2 regions of the Hydrogenoanaerobacterium saccharovorans genome follow, and region 2 is predicted to be linked to the other one. Evidence: riboswitches for the same ligand, from Rfam matches in the RefSeq annotation. Region 2 holds a riboswitch; the other holds the start of a gene.
The links. Region 2 has a riboswitch for thiamine pyrophosphate ahead of thiW (energy coupling factor transporter S component ThiW). Riboswitches for the same ligand answer to the same signal wherever they lie in the genome.
Positions count from the first base shown of each region.

Region 1: it holds a riboswitch for thiamine pyrophosphate, as region 2 does, so the genes downstream of both, thiD (bifunctional hydroxymethylpyrimidine kinase/phosphomethylpyrimidine kinase) here and thiW (energy coupling factor transporter S component ThiW) in region 2, are expected to answer to the same signal.

Region 1 is NZ_RKRD01000001.1:1,554,349-1,559,590, forward strand. Features, by position in the region: gene EDD70_RS07290 (hypothetical protein) at 1-929, shown strand, start outside; gene EDD70_RS07295 (potassium/proton antiporter) at 994-2,409, shown strand; gene thiD (bifunctional hydroxymethylpyrimidine kinase/phosphomethylpyrimidine kinase) at 2,461-3,270, opposite strand; TPP riboswitch at 3,334-3,432, opposite strand; TPP riboswitch at 3,505-3,604, opposite strand; gene EDD70_RS07305 (stage II sporulation protein M) at 3,651-4,283, opposite strand; gene EDD70_RS07310 (hypothetical protein) at 4,412-4,654, shown strand; gene EDD70_RS07315 (hypothetical protein) at 4,704-5,054, opposite strand; gene EDD70_RS07320 (ACT domain-containing protein) at 5,099-5,242, opposite strand, start outside.
Region 2 is NZ_RKRD01000005.1:607-5,848, reverse strand. Features, by position in the region: gene thiE (thiamine phosphate synthase) at 257-898, opposite strand; gene thiM (hydroxyethylthiazole kinase) at 885-1,709, opposite strand; gene cytX (putative hydroxymethylpyrimidine transporter CytX) at 1,675-2,880, opposite strand; gene thiW (energy coupling factor transporter S component ThiW) at 2,926-3,441, opposite strand; TPP riboswitch at 3,494-3,601, opposite strand; partial or broken gene EDD70_RS15030 (prolipoprotein diacylglyceryl transferase) at 3,768-5,242, opposite strand, start outside.

The DNA of each region.
Region 1 (5,242 bases), on a different contig from region 2:
ACAAAATTTTTTCGCCGATAACTAAATATGTTTTTCGTTTACCTGTTGCGGCAGCATCCCCGCTTTTAATGGGTTGGGTTGGCGGTTACCCTGTTGGAGCACGCACATTGACGCTAATGGTAAATCAGCGGCATTTGTCCGAAAAAACAGCAAGCAGAATGTTATGCTTTTGCGTAAATGCAGGGCCACCGTTTTTGATGTGTGCAGTAGGAGCAGGCATGTTCGGTTCTATGAAACTTGGCATTTTACTGTTGGCAGCTCAATTTACATCATCACTAATAATTGGAATCGCTCTAGGTCTTTTATCAAGAAAAGAGGAGGAACCGCCCAGCAGCCCGCCCTACCGTTTTCGTCCTTACAGTATTTGTTTTGTGCAGTCGGTAAATGATGCATCGGCAGGAATGATATCCATATGCTCTTTTGTGATATTATTTTCGGCAATTACTTCTCTGCTGACTTCCACAGGGGCAATTACATCGCTTGTAAATGCTTTTACAGAAATTTTTCCTGCACTAAACAGTAAATGGTTTGAAGCCTGCATATTTGGTGTACTGGAGGTTACCACAGGTTGCAAAGCACTATCTGAGTTCAGCTTTAGCGGGTTGCATGCGGCAGCGGCGTTGCTTTCGTTCTCAGGCCTTTCTGTAATATGTCAAGTACTTGCAGCGGTACATGGCAGCGGTATTAATGTAAAGCCTTTTTTAATCTCGCGTATATTCCACGGAATGCTAACATTATTTGTATTCGATGTTTTATTAAGGATATTTCCGCAAACAATTACAGTGTTTGAAAGATTGGGGCAGCCTGTAGCAATGACATCCGGTACGGCTGCAAGTTCTTTCAGTTTACTTGCAATGTGCGCTGTTTTTCTGCTAACAACCGGAGGTGGCAACAATACACTAATCGCAGGCAAACCGAAAGAACTGTAATTGCCCCTTTTGCTCTAAAATGTTATACTAATAAAATGGATATTAAAATGAATGGAGAGCATTTATGCTAAATTTGATGATCATTGGAGCAATTATACTTCTGCTCGCCGTTACTTCCAGCAGGATTTTTTACCGTTTCGGTGTACCTGCGTTGCTTTTGTTTTTGCTGCTGGGCATGCTGTTTGGTTCGGATGGATTGGTTGGAATAAGTTTTGATAATTTTGAGACAGCCAGCAAGATTTGTTCAGTCGGATTGATTTTTATCATGTTTTTTGGCGGTTTCGGCACGAACTGGAAAATTGCAAAGCCTGTAGCTGTAAAAGCTGTATTACTTTCTACTCTTGGCGTAGGGCTTACCTCACTGCTGACCGGCTTATTTTGTCAGCTTGTTTTAAAAACCTCATTATTGGAGGGTTTACTGATTGGTTCGGTGCTTGCATCAACGGATGCAGCCTCTGTTTTTTCGGTTCTTCGCTCCCGTAATCTTAACCTTAAAAATGGTTTGGCATCACTTTTAGAAATTGAAAGCGGAAGCAATGACCCGTTTGCTTACATGCTTACCATCCTTGTAATTTCGATTATGACGGGGCAACAACAGGAACCCGGTATTTTATTGCTTGGCAAGCAAGTAATTTTCGGGCTGGTGATTGGTGCAATTCTCGCCGTGATAACCGCCTATGCTTTGCGCTATATTAATTGGGAAATAGATGGTTTATACCCAATTTTAGTAACTGCAGTGGTTATATTGGGGTACGCCCTTGCAGAATTGGTTGGAGGCAATGGCTATCTGTGCGTTTATATCATTGGTATTATATTAGGCAACAGTAAAATACTGCATAAACGCAGTTTGGTGCACTTTTTTGACGGTATATCGTGGCTGATGCAGATTTTGTTGTTCTTTACACTGGGTTTATTATCGTTTCCATCTCAGCTGCACAACGTATTGGTACCCGGGGCGCTGATTTCGATATTTATGTTTTTGGTCGCACGCCCGGTTGCAACCTTTGTTATTCTTACACCGTTTAAAGTTCCGCTTAAATCGCAAATACTAGTTGCGTGGGTAGGGCTGCGCGGTGCAGCATCTATTGTATTTGCTATTTTTGCGGTTAACTCAGGGGCGTTGGTAAATAACGATATTTTCCATATTGTTTTTTTGGTTGCACTGCTTTCAGTTGGGTTACAGGGATCACTTATCCCTTTTATTTCAAAAAAACTCGATCTTGTTGAGTCCGATGTATCGGTTTTTAAAACATTTAACGATTATCAAGATGAGTCACTTACCCAATTGTTGGAGGTTACTATAACTGGAGACAGCCCTTGGGCGGGCAAAAGTGTGATGGACGCAAATATTCCTGATGAAATATTGGTTGTCATGCTTAAACGTGGAGATAAAGTAGTTGTACCCAAAGGCTCTACTATGATAAATACAGGTGATATTTTAGTGCTTTCGGGCAGCAATTTTGACAGCATTTCGATATAGATAGAAGAATACGAAACCCTCCTGTTGTGCAACAGGAGGGTTTTTAATAACTTAATTTGCTTTAATTCTTAAACCGTTTTGATATAAATCGTAAAAATGATGTGTAGGACCATTGCCTTTGCCTATATTTAACGAATGCTCAATCGCTGTTGTAACATATTTTTTCGCCTGTTCCACAGCATTTGGCATATCCATACCAAGTGCCAGATTGGATGCGATTGAAGATGAAAATGTACAGCCTGTCCCGTGGGTGTTTTTGGTGTTGATGCGTTTGGTTTCAAAATGATAATATTTTTTACCGTCATAAAGAACATCCAAAGCATCGCCCACGGCATGACCGCCTTTGACAAGAACATTTCTGCAGCCCATCTGATGAATCAGCTTTGCGGCTTCTTCCATATCTTTGGTGCTGTTTATACTGATATTTGCTATTTTTTCAGCCTCGGGGATATTCGGTGTAAGCAAATCGGCACAAGGAAGCACCACTTCAATCAGAGTATCTATTGAATCGGGGTTCATAAGCGGACAGCCGTTTTTTGCATACATAACAGGGTCAATTACTACATTCTGCGGTTTGTATTGCGCAAGTTTTCGAGCAACTGCCTCCATACAACGGGGTGTGGAAAGCATGCCGATTTTGACTGCATCCACTTCAATATCCTCAAACACCGCATCAATTTGTTTTTCAATCATATCCGGCGCAATATCTTGTATATCAATGACACGGCTTGTGTTCTCTGCTACCACAGAAACAATCACACTCATACCAAATACTCCATGTGCCGAGAATGTTTTTAAATCCGCTTGTATTCCTGCACCTCCGCTGCAATCAGAGCCGGCAATGCTCAACACTTTTTTCATAGTAATATCTCCTTTTTATATTCATTAAAATAAGGGTGCTTCTTTGTAAATGAGAAGCACCCTACAGAAAAAGCGAATGCTCCCTACGTTGGTATTAGCCAACAGGTTCAAAGGGTTTGGTTTTACCTTCTCAACTACTTTGTAGTTTCCCTGCAAAATTGCCTATATTAAGTTTTGTGTAAAATAGAAAAGAGTGCTTCTCGTTATTGAGAAGCACTCTGACTAAATCATACTTTTGTATAATTGATTGCTTCCCTACGCCGGTATTAACCGACAGGTTCAAAGGGTCAGGTTTTACCTTCTCAACTACCTCGTAGTTCCCCCGCAAAATAATATCTTGATTATAGCTCATATCTGTATCATAGTCAAGTTTTAAAACCTCAAATTAAAGTAAACAGCCTGCTAAAAAGAAACGTACAGGCAGTATCGATAAGAGATACTATTAAAACCAAAACCAGCAAAACTACAAATTTCATACAATACACACGGGGGTTTATCAGCCTGCTGGCGGCACCATCCTGCTTTGCGGCTCTGTAATAAGATGTTGACATCGTAAACGCCTCACCACAGCCGTAGATAAGAATCAATGTAGACAGCAGCATATTGGGCAGCAAAACCATTGCAACATATCCAACACCCATAAACCCGTTCTGTGCGTAAAGGTACCCGGCTTGATACCCAAACCCTAACCCGCGAAAAAACGGCATCAGCACAATCACCGGCTGCGCTACAGCACAAAATCCGCATACAAATAAAATTGCCAGCATCAATGCGGTTGAGGTAAAAGACGATGTAAAGGTAGAGAGCAAATCTTGCTCGCCTCGCCTTTTTGCAAACTGCCCCACGATTACAGATAGGTTTTTAATTGTCTCAGGGCTTACACTTTTAAGAAACAACGCACCCGCCAACACACCGGCTAAAAAAAGCGTCGCATAAAAAAAGACCTGACGATAGGCATGAAAATAGCGCAAAAGCAGCCTACGCGTTGATGATGATTTATAGATTGTCCTCATTGTTATCATTCCTTTGCAGTTTGCTATACAAATAGATATGAAATGATTTCATAAAATATTCGTCTAACCGATTGCGTTTACGTAATATCCGCGATATACTGATAGCAGAATATGGGAGGCGAATTGTTATGAAGCATTACAGAATGAAAGACAAAAAAGGGCTTACAAAATGGATTATGCTGGCAGGAATGATATCTACTTTGGTAACTATTGTTACTGTTTTGGTGTCACGTGTGCTAGAACAACGAATGATTCTAAAAATTACGCGATGTGCAGATAGCTTACAAAAAGCCTTACCTGCCATTGAACAAGCTTCGAAACTTTATATAGAAGCAAACATGGCAAAAGAAGAACTAATCGAACCTGAATAAATAATGCAAAAAGCTTCTCCGCTAAAAACGGAGAAGCTTTTTTAATTACTCATTTGTTTGGTGTAGTCTTGTTAAACAGCACCGCAAGCCCGCTGCCTGCAGCCGCAAGCAGCATATATGCAAACACGTATATAGTGGCACTGCTGTTATAAAAGGCAGTAACAGCAGGAACAAAAAGAATACCTAACAGTATAGGATAATACCAGCGAAAGCCATTGCGTAATGTAAACAGCAAGCCACTAATAAAACAATAAATTGTGTTTACAGCCAGCAAACCAAGCACCATAAGAGACTTTGCCCCTTCTTTTATGTTTACCGCCAAAGATGGTACCCCATAGAAAAGCAAAGCCGCAAGCAGCAGATACGGCAGCATTTTTTTCATTGTGTTTGTGTGCATCATCGGCTCCTTATATGGATATTTTGTGTGAATTGGACCTTTTTAAGCTACATCTCATAAATTTTGGCTGCTGTAAGTATCGGAACATGATTGTTTTGCAGCACCTCTAATGCCTTTGCATTATCTTCAACGCGAATAATTACATAGGCTGAATTATCTTCTTTACTGACAAAGGCATACATATATTCTAC
Region 2 (5,242 bases):
GGCTTTATAATCGCTTGGTCTTTAGGCGTTATACCTTTGTAACCGAGATGAAATATCTCACATCGGGCTTTTTATAGTAGTAGCAGTTGATTAAGCAGTAAATCTATTTTTTAAGTTGGCTTAGCAATATATCGCTAAATTAATTTCCTGAGGAATATATTATTTCCTGAGAATTACATTTTGTAGATACCGTCAACATAAATTGAACCGGAGACACTGAACTTTGCGTCTCCGGTTCTTATACTTACAAGGTTAATTATATATTTACCATCTTCTGTGCCAGTTGATGCAATTCAGCTGTTGCAACAGTAATGTCAGGCTGTGCAAAAATTGCCGAAACAACGGCTATTCCGTCAATTCCGCTGCCGGAGAGCTGCAAAATGTTGTCTTTGTTTATCCCGCCTATGGCAACCACAGGGATAGAAACCGCCGAACAAATCTTTTTTAATGTTTCAAAAGATACTGCATCTGCATCCATCTTGGTGGAAGTAGAAAATACAGCACCCACCCCCAGATAATCCGCTCCGCTTTGTTCTGCTGCTATCGCTTGCTGCACTGTTTGAACAGAAACACCCAAGATTTTCTGCTCACCCAATTTTTTGCGCGCAGCAGAGGCAGATAAATCCCCTTGCCCTACATGCACTCCATCTGCATTGCAGGCAAGCGCCACTTCAATATTATCGTTGATTACAAAAGGAATACGATACCGATCGGTTACCGATTTGATTTCTTTTGCTTGTGCCACAAATGCATCAAAATCAAGTTGCTTTTCGCGCAACTGCACAAAAGTAACACCAGCCTTGATTGATTCTTCTACCTGCGAAGACAAAGTACTTCTGCCCAACCACGTGCGGTCAGTTACCGCGTAAAGCAGCATGGAAGATTTATCGACTCTCAATTTTCATCCCTCTTTCTAAGATAGTTTCGTCCATTTTGCTCATCTCATCTATGATATAACTGCGATAAGTGGACGTCCCTCCTCCATTATTCAGCAGCCGACTGTATGCTAATTCTCCGCATAAGCCCATTGCACTCACCGCGGCAGCCACTGCTTCTGTAAGCTGCGCGGGGTTTGCTGCGCAAAATGCCGCTATCACGGCAGTAAGCATACAGCCTGTACCGGTAACTTTCGACATCATTGCATTTCCGTTACGGATAACATATGCCTTACTGCTGTCTGCCACTATATCTATCGCGCCCGTAATGGCAATTACAGCACCTGTTTTTGCGCTCAGTTGCTTTGCGTAAGTAATGGCTTCGTCTAAATTTGCATCTGTAATGGCATCACTGATGTCAGCATCTACCCCTTTGGTTGTACCGCTGCCCTGTGCTACTGTTTTAATTTCAGATATATTCCCGCGAATAACCGAAAACTTTATTTTATCCATGAGCTGAAACGTGGTAGAAGTACGCAAGGCAGATGCCCCGGCACCAACAGGGTCAAGAATAACAGGGTGGTTCATTTCATTTGCCTTTATGCCTGCTTTCATCATAGACTGAATGCTTCTTTTATTCAGCGTACCGATGTTGATGACGAGTGCATTACAGATGGAGGTAATTTCTTCTACCTCATCTTCATCGTCTGCCATAATCGGAGAGCCACCGCATGCCAACAAGATATTTGCACAATCGTTAACGGTAACGTAATTTGTAATGCAGTGCACCAAAGGCGTTTTAATCTTTACATTTTTTAAAATTGTGCTGAACATAGCTTTTCCCTCCATTTACTAGAATACATAATATTGCAGTAATTATCATTACAGGCAATGTATTGCCCAAAACAGTGTTTATAGACATGAATAGGCGGTAAACAACAAAACCGATACCCCATAGAATAAGATTTGTACTATCCACGGGTCGGCTTGAGCGGTCTTTTTTTAGTATAAAATAGTCGGCAATTAAGATGGCAACCATAGGAGCAAATACAGACCCGATGAGATATAAGAAGTTCTCATACTGCTCTATCGGCGTAAAAATCGCCAACAGTGTACCAATAATGCAAACTGCCACAGCGGCCCATTTTTCGCTTACTTTTTTTGTTATAGTGCCAAAACTTATACCTGCAGAATAAGCATCCAAAAAAGTAGTGGTTACAGTTGAAAAAATAATAATCAGTGCACCAATCACACCCAACCCCGCCTGCATCATTATCAATGCAACATCCGATTGTGCTGTAAAGATTGCGGCACCCAAACCGATGATGTACATCCAGCAGCTCGTAAAAAAGTATACCACAGCACTTACCGCCGTAGCAGCTTTAGGCTGTTGTGCGTATTGGGTATAGTCTGAGATCAATGGCAGCCAAGAAAGCGGCATAGCAACCGAGAGCTCTACCGCTGCGCCAAAGCTCATCTCTCCAAATGGGGCAAATGTTGTGCCGCCGCGAAATACAACCATGCTCATAACAATTGTCATGAGAAAAAGAGCACTCATGGTAATTGCATTGATTTTGCCAAGGTTACTGATGCCTATCAAAATCCATACAATAATCAACACACCAATCAAAACACACCATAGTGCTTCACCTTGTGTATGTAAAACCGGGTTGGCAATCACCCCGGTTGCTCTTGCTCCGCCAATAATCATAACGGCTGTCCACCCTACCAGCTGAAGAACATTGAGCACCGAAAAAAGCAGTGCACCTTTGCTGCCGAATGACATTTTTACAGTTTCCATGGCACTTTTTTTGCTTTTTGCACCTATCAACCCTGCAAAATAAAGTAGGATACAACCTATTGCATGCCCCAGCAATATTGCCGCAATACCCTTTGCAAAGCCCAAAGGTGCCAGCAATGTTCCGGTTAATATTTCAGCAATAGAAACTGCTGCTCCAAACCAAATCAGCCCATTGCTGAGAATTGAGGTTTCACCTTTTTTCATGATTTTACACTCCCAAAAAATAATAAATTACTATGCCAATTGGTTTTATGAGCCTACGTGTTCGCCTTCTTTTCTTGTTTTAATTTTTAGTACTCCAGCTTTTTTAAGTGCTTGAATAATGATAACAGCAGCGGACGAGCCCACTGCCGTACTAATTAAAAACGGTACAACAAACCCCAAAATTGCAGCGTTGCGCCCCATAAGCCATACGGCAATAGGGTAAGCTGCTATTGCTCCCAATACTCCTGTGCCGATTATTTCGCCAGTTACCGCAAAAACAAGTTTACTACTGTACTTATACAACAACCCACCGCACAGTGCACCTACCATGCTGCCCGGGAAAGCCAAAAGTGTGCCCGTACCTGTAACCACACGAATAAATGAAGTAATAAATGCCATCGTTACGGCATAAGTCGGCCCTAACAAAACCGACGCCACCACGTTGATTATGTGCTGGACCGGAAAGCATTTTGCAGCACCTATCGGGACAGAAATTGGAGAGCATACAACACCCACTGCAATTAGTATCCCTGCCAGAGCAAGTTTGTTCAGATTTTTCATTTTATCCATCTCTTTCAAAAAAAATAGCGGAGAACCAATATAAGGTTCTCCGCTGATAAAGCAGTATCTTCCCTACGTTGGCATTATCCAAATCAGGTTTAAGGGTCGAAGTTCGATTACTTCCTCTCAGCCTGCTATACAAGCTCCCCAATATTTAGTTTCTATTATTTTAGCACATTATAAATCGTTTTGTCAATTAATGTTACCATAAACAGTATTGCACCACAAGAATATAAAAGCAAAGCATAAAAAAGAGCTGCCTCACAATTTAACTTGTGAAACAGCTCTTTGCTTATAGATTTGTTTGCAGTTGATGAGATTACAGCTTATTTTTCGTTAGAATCTTCATCGTCTTTTTTCAGTTTCAGCGCCAGTGAACCAACGATAGCAAGGCAACCGAACACAGCCAGCACTCTGGAGCTGCCGCCAAATTTGGGTAGGTTGCCAAGAGGAAGTTTAGGATCCACTATAGTAACCAATCCGTCCGGTAATGGTGCCAGTGGTACAGCCGGATCTTCGATGATAACGGTATTGTCATCATCATCGTTATTATTGTTACCGCGGTCTTTGTTACCGCCTCCGCCACCGCCGCCGGTAGTACGCTTGTAAGTGATGATTACCTCGTAGTCATAATCAGGGTCATAAACAAAATCATCGGTATACAAAACTGTTTTAGGTTTTGTAATAGTAACTTCTGCTGCTTTGGGTTGAACCTGAGTTTCGGTATCAGATAAGGCTTCTTCTGTGATAACAGCATCTGTACCAGTGGCTGGCTCAACGGATTTAGACTCTGCATTTGACGGAGCAGGAGTCTCAATTTTATCTCCTGCTTGCGGAACAGATGGTACCTCATTTAGTGCGGCGTCTTGCTTTTCAGCAGCTGCTGCCTGTTGGGCAAGTGCTTCGAGTTGAGCAGCAATTCCATCTATTGTTGACAATTGCATCACTACAACTGCCCTTGAGCGAGAAGCTGTCTTAGCAATTACAGATTGAGAAACATTCTGTTCGTCACTCTTTGGTTCTTCGGCTTTAGGCTCTTCCGTTACAGGAACTTCCGGCTTTGGCTCTTCAACTTTAGGCTCTTCCGTTACTGGAACTTCCGGTTTGGGCTCCTCAGCCTTAGGCTCTTCCGTTACTGGAACTTCCGGTTTGGGCTCCTCAGCTTTAGGCTCTTCCGTTACTGGAATTTCCGGTTTTGGCTCTTCAACTTTAGGTTCTTCCGTTACTGGAACTTCCGGTTTTGGCTCCTCAACCTTAGGCTCTTCCGTTACTGGAACTTCCGGTTTTGGCTCCTCAACCTTAGGTTCTTCCGTTACTGGAACTTCCGGTTTTGGCTCCTCAGCTTTAGGTTCTTCCGTTACGGGTGCTTCTGTTTTGGATTCATCAAGCAACGAATTGATTGGCTTTTCTTTTAAGGTGCCTCTTACTTCAATTTTAGAGAATGAATAGCTTCTACCATTAAAACTCCGCATTCTTTCGGCAAACATTTTAGCAAGTTCAACCTTAAACTCTGAGCCATCCGATGGAATGGTAAGTGCAACTTCAGCACTGTTTTGAACGCCATCTTTATCGCCATTGGTAAAGTACTCATGAGTTACAGGAATACTCACGCTGCCGTCGGGAATTTCTTTGTAATACACCTTGATAACGTTCTTTTCTTCAGAAATTTCAAAAGGCAAATCGGGTTCGATTCGGTCTCTTGTAAATCCTTTCTTCAAGCTTTCTGCATCGGGTACAAATTCAACGATAGGATTAGATTTTAGAACAGTATTTTCAGATGTTTCAAATGGCTCTAATTCTT